DNA from 2 places in the Streptomyces venetus genome. Region 2 is predicted to be linked to the other one. Evidence: riboswitches for the same ligand, from Rfam matches in the RefSeq annotation. Region 2 holds a riboswitch; the other holds the start of a gene.
The links. A riboswitch is a leader RNA that binds a small molecule or an ion and turns the genes downstream of it on or off. The one in region 2 is predicted to bind thiamine pyrophosphate.

Region 1 (4,753 bases), on a different contig from region 2:
AGTCCAGCGGCTGTAGCCCGGCCACCGCCCGCAGCAGGGTCGACTTGCCGCTGCCGCTGGGCCCGAGCACGCACACGATCTCGTGTTCGGCGACCTCCAGGTCGACGGCGTCCAGCACGGCCCGCCCGCCGAAACGGACCGTCGCGCCCTCAAGGCTCAGCAGCATCTAGAACTCCCCGGTCCGGTCCGTCCGCAGCTTCTCCAGCACCAGCAGCGCCACGGCGCACACCACCATCAGAATCGTCGAGAGGGCCATCGCCTGGCCGTAGTTCAGATCACCGGGCCGGCCCAGCAGCCGCGCCACGGCCACCGGCAGCGTCGGCCGGTCCGGCCGCGCGATGAACACCGTCGCCCCGAACTCGCCGAGCGAGACCGCGAAGGCGAACCCGGCCGCGATCAGCAGCGCCCGCCGCACCATCGGCAGGTCCACCTCCCGCCACACCCGCCAGGGCGAGGCCCCCAGCACCGCGGCCGCCTCCCGCAACCGCACGTCCACCGCCCGCAGCACGGGCAGCATGGTCCGCACGACGAACGGCACCCCGACCAGCGCCTGCGCGAGCGGCACCAGGATCCACGACGACCTCAGGTCCAGCGGCGGCTCGTCGAGCGCGATCAGGAAGCCGAAGCCGACGGTCACCGCGGACACCCCTAGCGGCAGCATCAGCAGCGCGTCGAACCCGCGCACGAACCGCCCGGCGTCCCGGCGCGTGAGCGCGGCAGCGGCGAGAGCGCCGATCACCACGGCGATGAGGGTGGCGGCGACGGCGTAGGACAGGGAGTTGCCGATCGCCTCGATGGGCGGGACCAGGAACACTCCCCCGTCGTTCCTCATCAACGCCCGGTAGTAGCCGAACCCGGCCGCGCCCAGGGACCGCTGCACCAGCACGGCGAGCGGCAGCAGAAGCAGCACGAGGACGGTGACCAGCACCCCGCCCAGCAGCGCCCACTGCCCGGCGCCGCGCGGCCGGCGCGCGGTCACGGAGGCGTCCACCAGCCGCAGCGCGGTCTCCCGCCGCCGTACGGTCCAGGCGTGCAGGGCGAGGATCGCGCCCACCGCGACGAACTGGATCAGCGTCAGGACGGCCGCCGTGGACAGGTCGAAGATCTCCGACGTCTGCCGGTAGATCTCCACCTCCAGGGTGGAGAAGGTGGGCCCGCCGAGGATCTGCACGACACCGAAGGAGGTGAAGGTGAACAGGAAGACCATGAGCGCGGCGGCGGCCACGGCGGGAGCCAGCGCCGGGAGCGTGACCCGTCGCCAGGCCGTCAGCGGCGACGTGCCGAGCATCCGTGCGGCCTCCTCCTGCCGCGGGTCGAGCTGCGCCCAGAGCCCGCCGACGGTCCGTACGACGACCGCGTAGTTGAAGAAGACGTGCGCGAGCAGGATCGCCCACACGGTGGTGTCCAGCCGCACGCCCCACAGCTCGTCGAGCAGCCCGCCCCGCCCGACCAGCGCCAGGAACGCCGTGCCGACGACGACCGTCGGCAGCACGAACGGCACGGTCACGACCGCCCGCAGGACCTGCTTGCCCGGGAAGTCCAGGCGCGCGAAGACGTAGGCGCCGGGAAGCGCCACGAGCAGGGTGAGCGCGGTGGAGACGAGCGCCTGCCAGGTGGTGAACCACAGGACGTGCCGGACATCGGGCTGCGCGAGCACCTCGCCGATCCGCCCGAGCTGCCAGGCCCCGTCAACCTTCAGACCGCGCGCGACGATCGCGGCGACGGGGTAGGCGAAGAAGACCGCGAAGAACGCGACGGGCACGGCGAGGAGCCCGAGCCGCGCCGCGTTCCCGCGCGTCCTGCGCGCTACTTCAGTACGAGCGAGGTCCATGACTTGACCCACTGGTCACGGTTGTCGGCGATCTTCGCCGGGTCCATGGTCTCGGGATCCTTGGCCTGCGGCCCGTACTTCACGAACTCCGGCGGCACCTGGGCGCCCTCGCGCACCGGGTGGACGAACATGTTGAGCGGCATGTCCTCCTGGAACCTCTTGGTGAGCAGGAAGTCGAGGAACGCCTTGCCGCCCTTGGTGTTCCCGGCATTGCTGAGCAGCCCGGCGTACTCGACCTGCCGGAAGCAGGTGCCCTCGGCGACCCCGGTCGGCGCGGTGCTCGGCTTCGGGTCCGCGAAGAGCACCTCGGCGGGCGGCGAGGAGGCGTAGGACACGACGAGCGGCCGGTCGCCCTTGGCCTTCTTCCCGCCGGCCGAGCCGGAGAACTCCTCGTTGTAGGCCTGCTCCCAGCCGTCGACGACCTTGACGCCGTTGGCCTTGAGCTTCTTCCAGTAGTCCTGCCAGCCCTCGTCGCCGTACTTCGCGGCGGTGCCGAGCATGAAGCCGAGGCCGGGCGAGGAGGCGGAGGCGTTCTCGGTCACGAGCAGGTTCTTGTACCGGGGCTTGACCAGGTCGTCGAAGCTCTTCGGCGGCTCGAGCTTGTGGTCGGCGAAGTACTTCTTGTCGTAGTTGACGCAGATGTCGCCGGTGTCGACGGGCGTGACCCGGTGCTGGTCCTGGTCGACGCGGTACTCGGGCTTGACCTGGTCGGAGCCCTTCGCCTCGTACGGCTGGAAGAGCCCGTTGTCGAGGGCGCGGGACAGCAGGGTGTTGTCGACGCCGAAGAAGACGTCGCCCTGCTGGTTGTCCTTGGTCAGGATCGCCTTGTTCACCGCCTGCCCGGCGTCGCCGTCCTTCAGGACGTTCACCTTGTAGCCGGACTGCTTCTCGAAGGCCGCGATGACGTCCTTGGACACGGCCCACGAGTCGTGGCTGACGAGGGTCACGGTCTTGGAGTCGCCGGATCCCTGGGCGCCGCCGGAGGACCCGCAGGCGGCGAGTGTGCCGGCCATGCCGAGTCCGACGACCACCGCCGTCAGCCGCTTTGTCTTGTTGCTCACTTGATTCCTCCTGGAGGACCAGGAGAAGACGCGGCCCTGCCCGGGACTTCAAGGGGTCCCGGGCAGGGCGCAACAGCTCGAGTGGTGACCGATCTCCCTACCCAGAATGACCTGGGCCAGGTTCGGAGGGTCTGCGGCCGTGTGCCGCACTCTCAGCGCTGTGGCGCTCCCCTGTCGGAATATGCAGATGTCGAATATGCAGATGTTCTTACGCCGGTCAGACTACCGTTCGGTGGCCGCGAGCTGACCACACGCCCCGTCGATCTCCTGACCCCGGGTGTCCCGGATCGTCACCGGCACACCGTGCGCGGCGATGGCCTCCACGAACGCCTTCTCGTCCTCGGGCCGCGAGGCGGTCCACTTGGACCCGGGCGTCGGGTTCAGCGGAATCAGGTTCACGTGCACGGGCTTGCCCTTGAGCAGCCGCCCGAGCCGGTCACCGCGCCAGGCCTGGTCGTTGATGTCCCGGATCAAGGCGTACTCGATGGACAGCCGCCGCCCGGACTTGGCGCTGTACTCGAAACCGGCGTCCAGCACCTCGCGCACCTTCCACCGCGTGTTCACGGGGACGAGGGTGTCGCGCAGTTCGTCGTCGGGCGCGTGCAGCGAGATGGCGAGGCGGCACTTGAAGCCCTCGTCGGCGAACCGGTGGATGGCCGGGACGAGCCCCACCGTCGAGACGGTGATCCCGCGCTGCGAGAGCCCCACTCCGTCGGGCTCGGGGTCGGTGAGCCGCCGGATGGACCCGATGACCCGGTTGTAGTTGGCGAGCGGCTCGCCCATGCCCATGAACACGATGTTGCTGAGCCGCGCCGGCCCGCCGGGGACCTCCCCGTCCCGCAACGCCCGCATGCCGTCCACGATCTGGTGGACGATCTCGGCGGTGGACAGATTCCGGTCCAGCCCCGCCTGCCCGGTCGCGCAGAACGGGCAGTTCATCCCGCACCCGGCCTGCGAGCTGATGCACATGGTCACCCGGTCCGGGTACCGCATCAGCACCGACTCGACGAGCGTCCCGTCGAACAGCCGCCACAGCGTCTTGCGGGTGGTGCCCTGGTCGGTCGACAGATGCCGCACGACCGTCATCAGCTCGGGCAGCAGCGCCTCCCGCAACTTTCCGCGGGCACCGGCCGGGATGTCGGTCCACTGCTCCGGATCGTGCGCGTACCGCGCGAAGTAGTGCTGCGAGAGCTGCTTGGCACGAAACGGCTTCTCCCCGACCGCGGCAACGGCCTCCTTGCGCTCGGCAGGAGTGAGATCGGCGAGATGCCGCGGCGGCTTCTTGGCTCCGCGGGGGGCGACGAATGTGAGTTCTCCGGGCTTAGGCATGGCCCACCCAGTGTCGCAGATCCATACGGGTGCACCGGGGCCGGTGGCGCTCGCCCCTTCCGTCGAAACTAAAATCGAATGCGTGAACGATTCCTCGCCGTCCCGTCTGGATCTGCTGCTCTTCGCGCGCCGTGTCGTGGTGCAGCAGGCGAGGGCCGCGCTGGCCCAGCTGGACCGGTGGATCACCGATGAGCAGCGCCGGGAGGCGGAGCGCCTAAGGGGCGAGGAGATGCGGCCGGCCCCGCCCGAGTGGCTGATCGAGCGGGGCCTGGACAAGAGGAACCTGGTCGCGGTGCACACCGGGGACTGCTGGAAGGTGACGAAGAGCGGCAGGTGCGTGGACGCCTCCCGGGCACAGGCTCTCGACGCCCTTCGCCGGCAGGTGCCGGCGTGCACGCACTGCCGCCCCGACACGGCGCTCGGCTTCCTGGAGTAGGCCGCCGAGGGCCCGCCGCCTACTCTCCCGTGTGCTCCAGCCGGTCCTTGAGGAGCTGCTCGTTGCGCGGCAGTTCCTTGCGGACCTGGGGGCGTA
Region 2 (4,753 bases):
GCATGGCGTCAGCCATCAGCACCGGCTCCTGCGCCCGCGTCACAGCTGAGGCGAGCATCACACCCGCACACCCCAACTCCATCGCCAACGCCGCATCCGAGGCCGTACCGGCCCCCGCGTCCAGAACCACCGGCACCCCCGCCCCCTCCACGATCAGCTGGAAGTTGTGCGGATTGCGAATCCCCAGCCCGGACCCGATCGGCGACCCCAGCGGCATGATCGCCGCACACCCGACGTCCTCCAGCTTCCGCGCCAGCACCGGATCGTCGTTGGTGTACGGCAGCACCGTGAACCCGTCGTCGACCAGCGTCTCGGCCGCGTCCAGCAGCTCGATCGGATCCGGCAGCAGCGTCCGCTCGTCGGCGATGACCTCCAGCTTGATCAGGTCCGTGCCGAGGGCCTCGCGCGCGAGACGGGCCGTGAGGACGGCCTCACCGGCCGTGAAGCAGCCCGCGGTGTTGGGCAGTACCTGGATGCCGAGCCGCTCCAGGACGGACAGCACCGAGCCGTGCACGGAAGGGTTCACCCGGCGCATCGCGACGGTCGTCAGCTCCGTCCCGGAGGCGACCAGCGACCGCTCCAGCACGTCGAGGCTGGGCGCGCCGCCCGTACCCATGATCAGGCGGGACGTGAAGGACGTACCACCGAGGACAAACGGATCGTCGGCCATGGTCAGCCTCCTTGGACGGCGGTGAGGACTTCCACGCGGTCTCCCTCGGCCAGGGGAGTGGACGGCCACTGCGCGCGCGGGACGACGGTCTCGTTGAGGGCGGCGGCCACACCGGAGGGTGACGTGGTGAGCGAGCTCACGACGGTGGCGAGAGCCGTGCCGGGCCGGACGTCCCGGGGCTCTCCGTTGACGGAGATGTTCATGCGGGCTGCTCCGTGAGTGCGGTGACGGTGCTGAAGCGCTTCGGGGTGAAGGGGCGGGCCTCCTCGGGCAGTTCACCCGTCGTCAGGGCGTGCGCCAGGGCGTCGCCGGTGACCGGCGTGAGCAGGACGCCGTTGCGGTAGTGCCCGGTGGCCAGCAGCAGTCCCTCGAGACCGGTGGGGCCGAGCAGCGGCGCGTTGTCGGGGGAGCCGGGCCGCAGCCCGGCCCGGGTCTCGGTGAGCGGCAGCTCGGTGATGCCGGGGACCAGCTCGTGCGCGTCCCGCAGCAGCTCGTACACGCCGCCCGCGGTCACGGTGGTGTCCCAGCCGGTTTCCTCACTGGTGGCCCCGACGACCAGCTCGCCGCTCGCGCGCGGCACCAGGTAGACGTGGCTGCCGCGGACGACCGCGCGCACCGTCCGGCTCAGGAACGGCCCGTGCCGCTCGGGCATGGTCAGCCGTACGACCTGCCCCTTCACCGGCCGCACCGGCGGCAGCACGTCCTCCGGGACGCCCGCCAGCCGGCCGCTCAGGCTGCCCCCGGCCAGCACGACCTGACCGGCTCCCAGCTCGGTGCCGTCGGTCGTGACGACGCCCGTGGCCCGGTCCCCCGCGACGGTGAGCCGCTCGGCCAGGGCCCGGTGGAAGACCACCCCCGACCGTTCGCACGCGGTGACCAGCGCCCCGGCCAGTCGTCGCGGGTCGATCTGGTGGTCGCCGTCGACCCGCAGCCCGCCGCGCACGCCCGGCGCGAGCATCGGCTCCAGGCGACGGCACTCCCGCCCCGACAGCCACTGCGAGTCCAGTCCCGACTGCTGTTGCAGGGCGTGCAGTTCGCGCAGGTGCGCCCGGTCGTCGGCGTCCAGGGCGACGGCGAGCGTGCCGCACCGGCGGTAGCCGAGGTCGTGGCCGGTCAGCTCGGTGAGCTCGGCCGCGAAGTCCGGGTAGCGCCGGGCGGAGGCGAGGTTCAGGCCGAGCAGGGTCTGCTCGCCGTAGTGCAGTTCCGTGACGGCGGCCAGCATCCCGGCGGCGACCTGGGCGGCCCCGCCGCCCGGCTCGGGGTCCACCACGGCCGTGGTGAGGCCCCGCCCCGCGGCCCGCCAGGCCGTGACCAGCCCGATGATCCCGCCCCCGATGACGAGGACGTCTGACGTTCGCGTACGCGACATGGGCGTCCACCCCCTCCCTTCGCCGGCATGACCCGGATCAGGTTCGTACGGTCGGAGGCCGCCAGCCTCCCTCTCAGCCCGGTGCGTCCGGGCTCCCGCGAGTGCCTTACGTTGGCCACCAACCCTAGCCCGATGCCGTATGCCGCAGTAAGGGAGCCTCCGCCCATGGCCCGATCCCTCGACGGACTCGTCCTCGCCCCGGTGGCCGACCAGGCCCCCGGTCAGGTGGGGACCCGCACCCGGTTCACGTACCACGAACGGGAGGGTGAGATCTGGGCCGAGTACGCGGGCGGCGACGTCGTACGCGGCCGTCTCGTGGGTACCAGGGAGGGAGACAGGCTGGACTTCCGCTACGTACAGCTCAAGGAGGACGGGACCACGTCCTCCGGGCACTGTGTCTCGACGGTCGTGGACCTGCCCGACGGGCGGGTGCGGCTGGAGGAGACCTGGGAGTGGGAGTCCCAGCAGGGCAGCGGGACGAGCGTTGTGGAGCAGGTCACTGCGCTTGAGCACTGACTGACAGAACGTCAGTTGTCTATGGTGATCAGGTGAGCGAGCAGACGCAGGAAGCAGGGTCCGCGCAGCCGTGGCGGGTGGTCGTGGCGGGCGCGGGCATGGCCGGTGTGCAGACCGCGGTCGCCCTGCGGGAGCAGGGCTTCACCGGCAGCGTCCTGCTGGTCGGCGCCGAGCCCCACCAGCCGTACGACCGCCCGCCGTTGTCCAAGGCCGTCCTGCTCGGCAAGTCCGAGGGCTCCGCGTTCGACGTCGACTTCGAGGCCCTCGGCATCGAGCTGCGGCTCGGCTGCGAGGTGACCGGCCTGCGCCCGGGCGACCGGGAGCTGGACACCGAGGCCGGGCCCGTGCCGTACGACATCCTGGTCGTCGCGACCGGCGCCGAACCGATCCGGCTGCCCGGGGCGGAGGGCGTGCCGGGCGTGCATCTGCTGCGCACCCTGGACGACGCCGAGCGGCTGCGGCCGGTGCTGGCCCGCCAGCACGACATCGTCGTCGTCGGCGCGGGCTGGATCGGCGCGGAGTTCGCCACGGCCGCGCGCGAGGCCGGCTGCGCCGTGACCGTCGTGGAGGCCGCCGAGCGGCCGCTCGCCGGGGCGCTGCCCGCCGAGGTCGCCGCTCCCATGGCCGCCTGGTACGCCGACGCGGGTGCCGTCCTGAGGACGCACGCGCGCGTGGAGCGCGTCGAGCCCGGCGCCGTGCTCCTCGACGACGGCACGCGGCTGCCCGCGGGCGCCGTCGTGGTCGGCATCGGCGCCCGTCCGGCCACGGCCTGGCTGTCCGGCTCCGGGATCGAGCTGGGCGCGCACGCCGAGATCGTGGCGGACGAGCAGCTGCGCACGACCGTGCCGGACGTGTACGCGGTCGGCGACTGCGCCTCCTTCCCCTCGGGGCGGTACAGCGAGCGCCTGCTGGTGCACCACTGGGACAACGCCCTGCAGGGGCCGCGCACCGTGGCCCTGAACATCGTCGGCCGGGCCTCGGGGGAGCCGCCTGCGGTGTACGACCCGGTGCCCTACTTCTGGTCCGAGCAGTTCGGGCGGTTCGTGCAGTACGCCGGGCACCACGCGGCCGCCGACACGACCCTGTGGCGGGGCGACCCGGCCGGACCGGCCTGGACGGTCTGCTGGCTGCGCGGTGACCGGCTGGTCGCGCTCCTGGCGGTGGGCCGGCCCCGGGACCTGGCCCAGGGGCGCCGCCTGATCGAGTCGGGCACGCCGATGAATCCGACGCTGCTGGCGGACCCCGCGAGGCCGCTCAAAGCGGCGACGGCATAGCGCCGGGGAGGCCTGCCGGGCGCCGTGGGCCGCCCGGCCGGACCGGTCCGACTTCCTCCTGTCAGTGGTGGATGGCAGGCTTGTTTCCGTGACCGAGATTGACGCAAAGATCGATGCTCTCGTCCCTGCCTGGCTCACCCTCCCCGACATCGCCGAACAGTTCGGCGTCGAGGTGACGCGTGTACGGCAGCTGGTCAAGGAGGGCCAGCTCATCGCCGTACGCCGCGGTGAGAACCGCGCGCTGCACGTTCCCGCCGCCTTCATCGACGGGGACAAGGTCGTCAAGGGCCTGTCCGGCACCCTGACGCTCCTGCGGGACGACGGCTTCACGGTCGAAGAGATGCTGGAGTGGCTCTTCACCCCCGACCCCAGCCTGCCCGGCACACCGGCGCAGGCGCTGAACGAGAACCGCGGCACGGAGGTGAAGCGCCGCGCGCAGGCGCTCGCGGTCTGACCGACCCCGACCGGAACAACCGTCCGGCCCTGCCGTGCGCGCGGGGCCGGGCCCGAACAACCGCCCGGCGTGGCCGGGGCCCGTATGGGCCACGGCCCGGGGCAGTCGCGCGCCTTTTCGGGGCGACCCCGGCGGGCCGCCCCTCCCGGCTGGGCACGCGGCAGCCGCCCGGCCCGGGCCGGTGAGAGGCCTGGAGCCCGCAGGGGGCTTGCGGTGGGCCCGACCGGCGGCCACGGCCTGCGGCCGGCCGCACCTCGCCACCTGCGGGAGCGTGCGCCTTGCCGCATCCCCACCACCTGCGGGAGCGTGCGCCTTGCCGCATCTCCACCACCGGCGGGAAGCGTGCGCCTTGCCGCACCTCGCCACCACCGGCCGGGAGGGTGCGCTTTGTCGCGTCCTCGCCACCTGCGGGAGGGTGCGCTTTGCCGCACGCCCGCCACCGGCGCGAAGCGTGCGCCTTGCCGCATCTC

Region 1: it holds a riboswitch for thiamine pyrophosphate, as region 2 does, so the genes downstream of both, ABEA82_RS31755 (thiamine ABC transporter substrate-binding protein) here and thiO (glycine oxidase ThiO) in region 2, are expected to answer to the same signal.

The regions. Positions count from the first base shown of each region.
Region 1 covers NZ_BAABET010000011.1:203,032-207,784, reverse strand. Annotated here, with positions in the region: gene ABEA82_RS31765 (ABC transporter ATP-binding protein) at 1-166, opposite strand, end outside; gene ABEA82_RS31760 (ABC transporter permease) at 167-1,831, opposite strand; gene ABEA82_RS31755 (thiamine ABC transporter substrate-binding protein) at 1,807-2,844, opposite strand; TPP riboswitch at 2,969-3,075, opposite strand; gene rlmN (dual-specificity RNA methyltransferase RlmN) at 3,115-4,221, opposite strand; gene ABEA82_RS31745 (DUF6233 domain-containing protein) at 4,304-4,657, shown strand; gene ABEA82_RS31740 (SRPBCC family protein) at 4,677-4,753, opposite strand, start outside.
Region 2 covers NZ_BAABET010000012.1:42,396-47,148, forward strand. Annotated here, with positions in the region: gene ABEA82_RS32430 (thiazole synthase) at 1-670, opposite strand, end outside; gene thiS (sulfur carrier protein ThiS) at 673-873, opposite strand; gene thiO (glycine oxidase ThiO) at 870-2,039, opposite strand; TPP riboswitch at 2,037-2,148, opposite strand; gene ABEA82_RS32445 (avidin-fold protein) at 2,205-2,555, shown strand; gene ABEA82_RS32450 (NAD(P)/FAD-dependent oxidoreductase) at 2,588-3,829, shown strand; gene ABEA82_RS32455 (Rv2175c family DNA-binding protein) at 3,918-4,283, shown strand.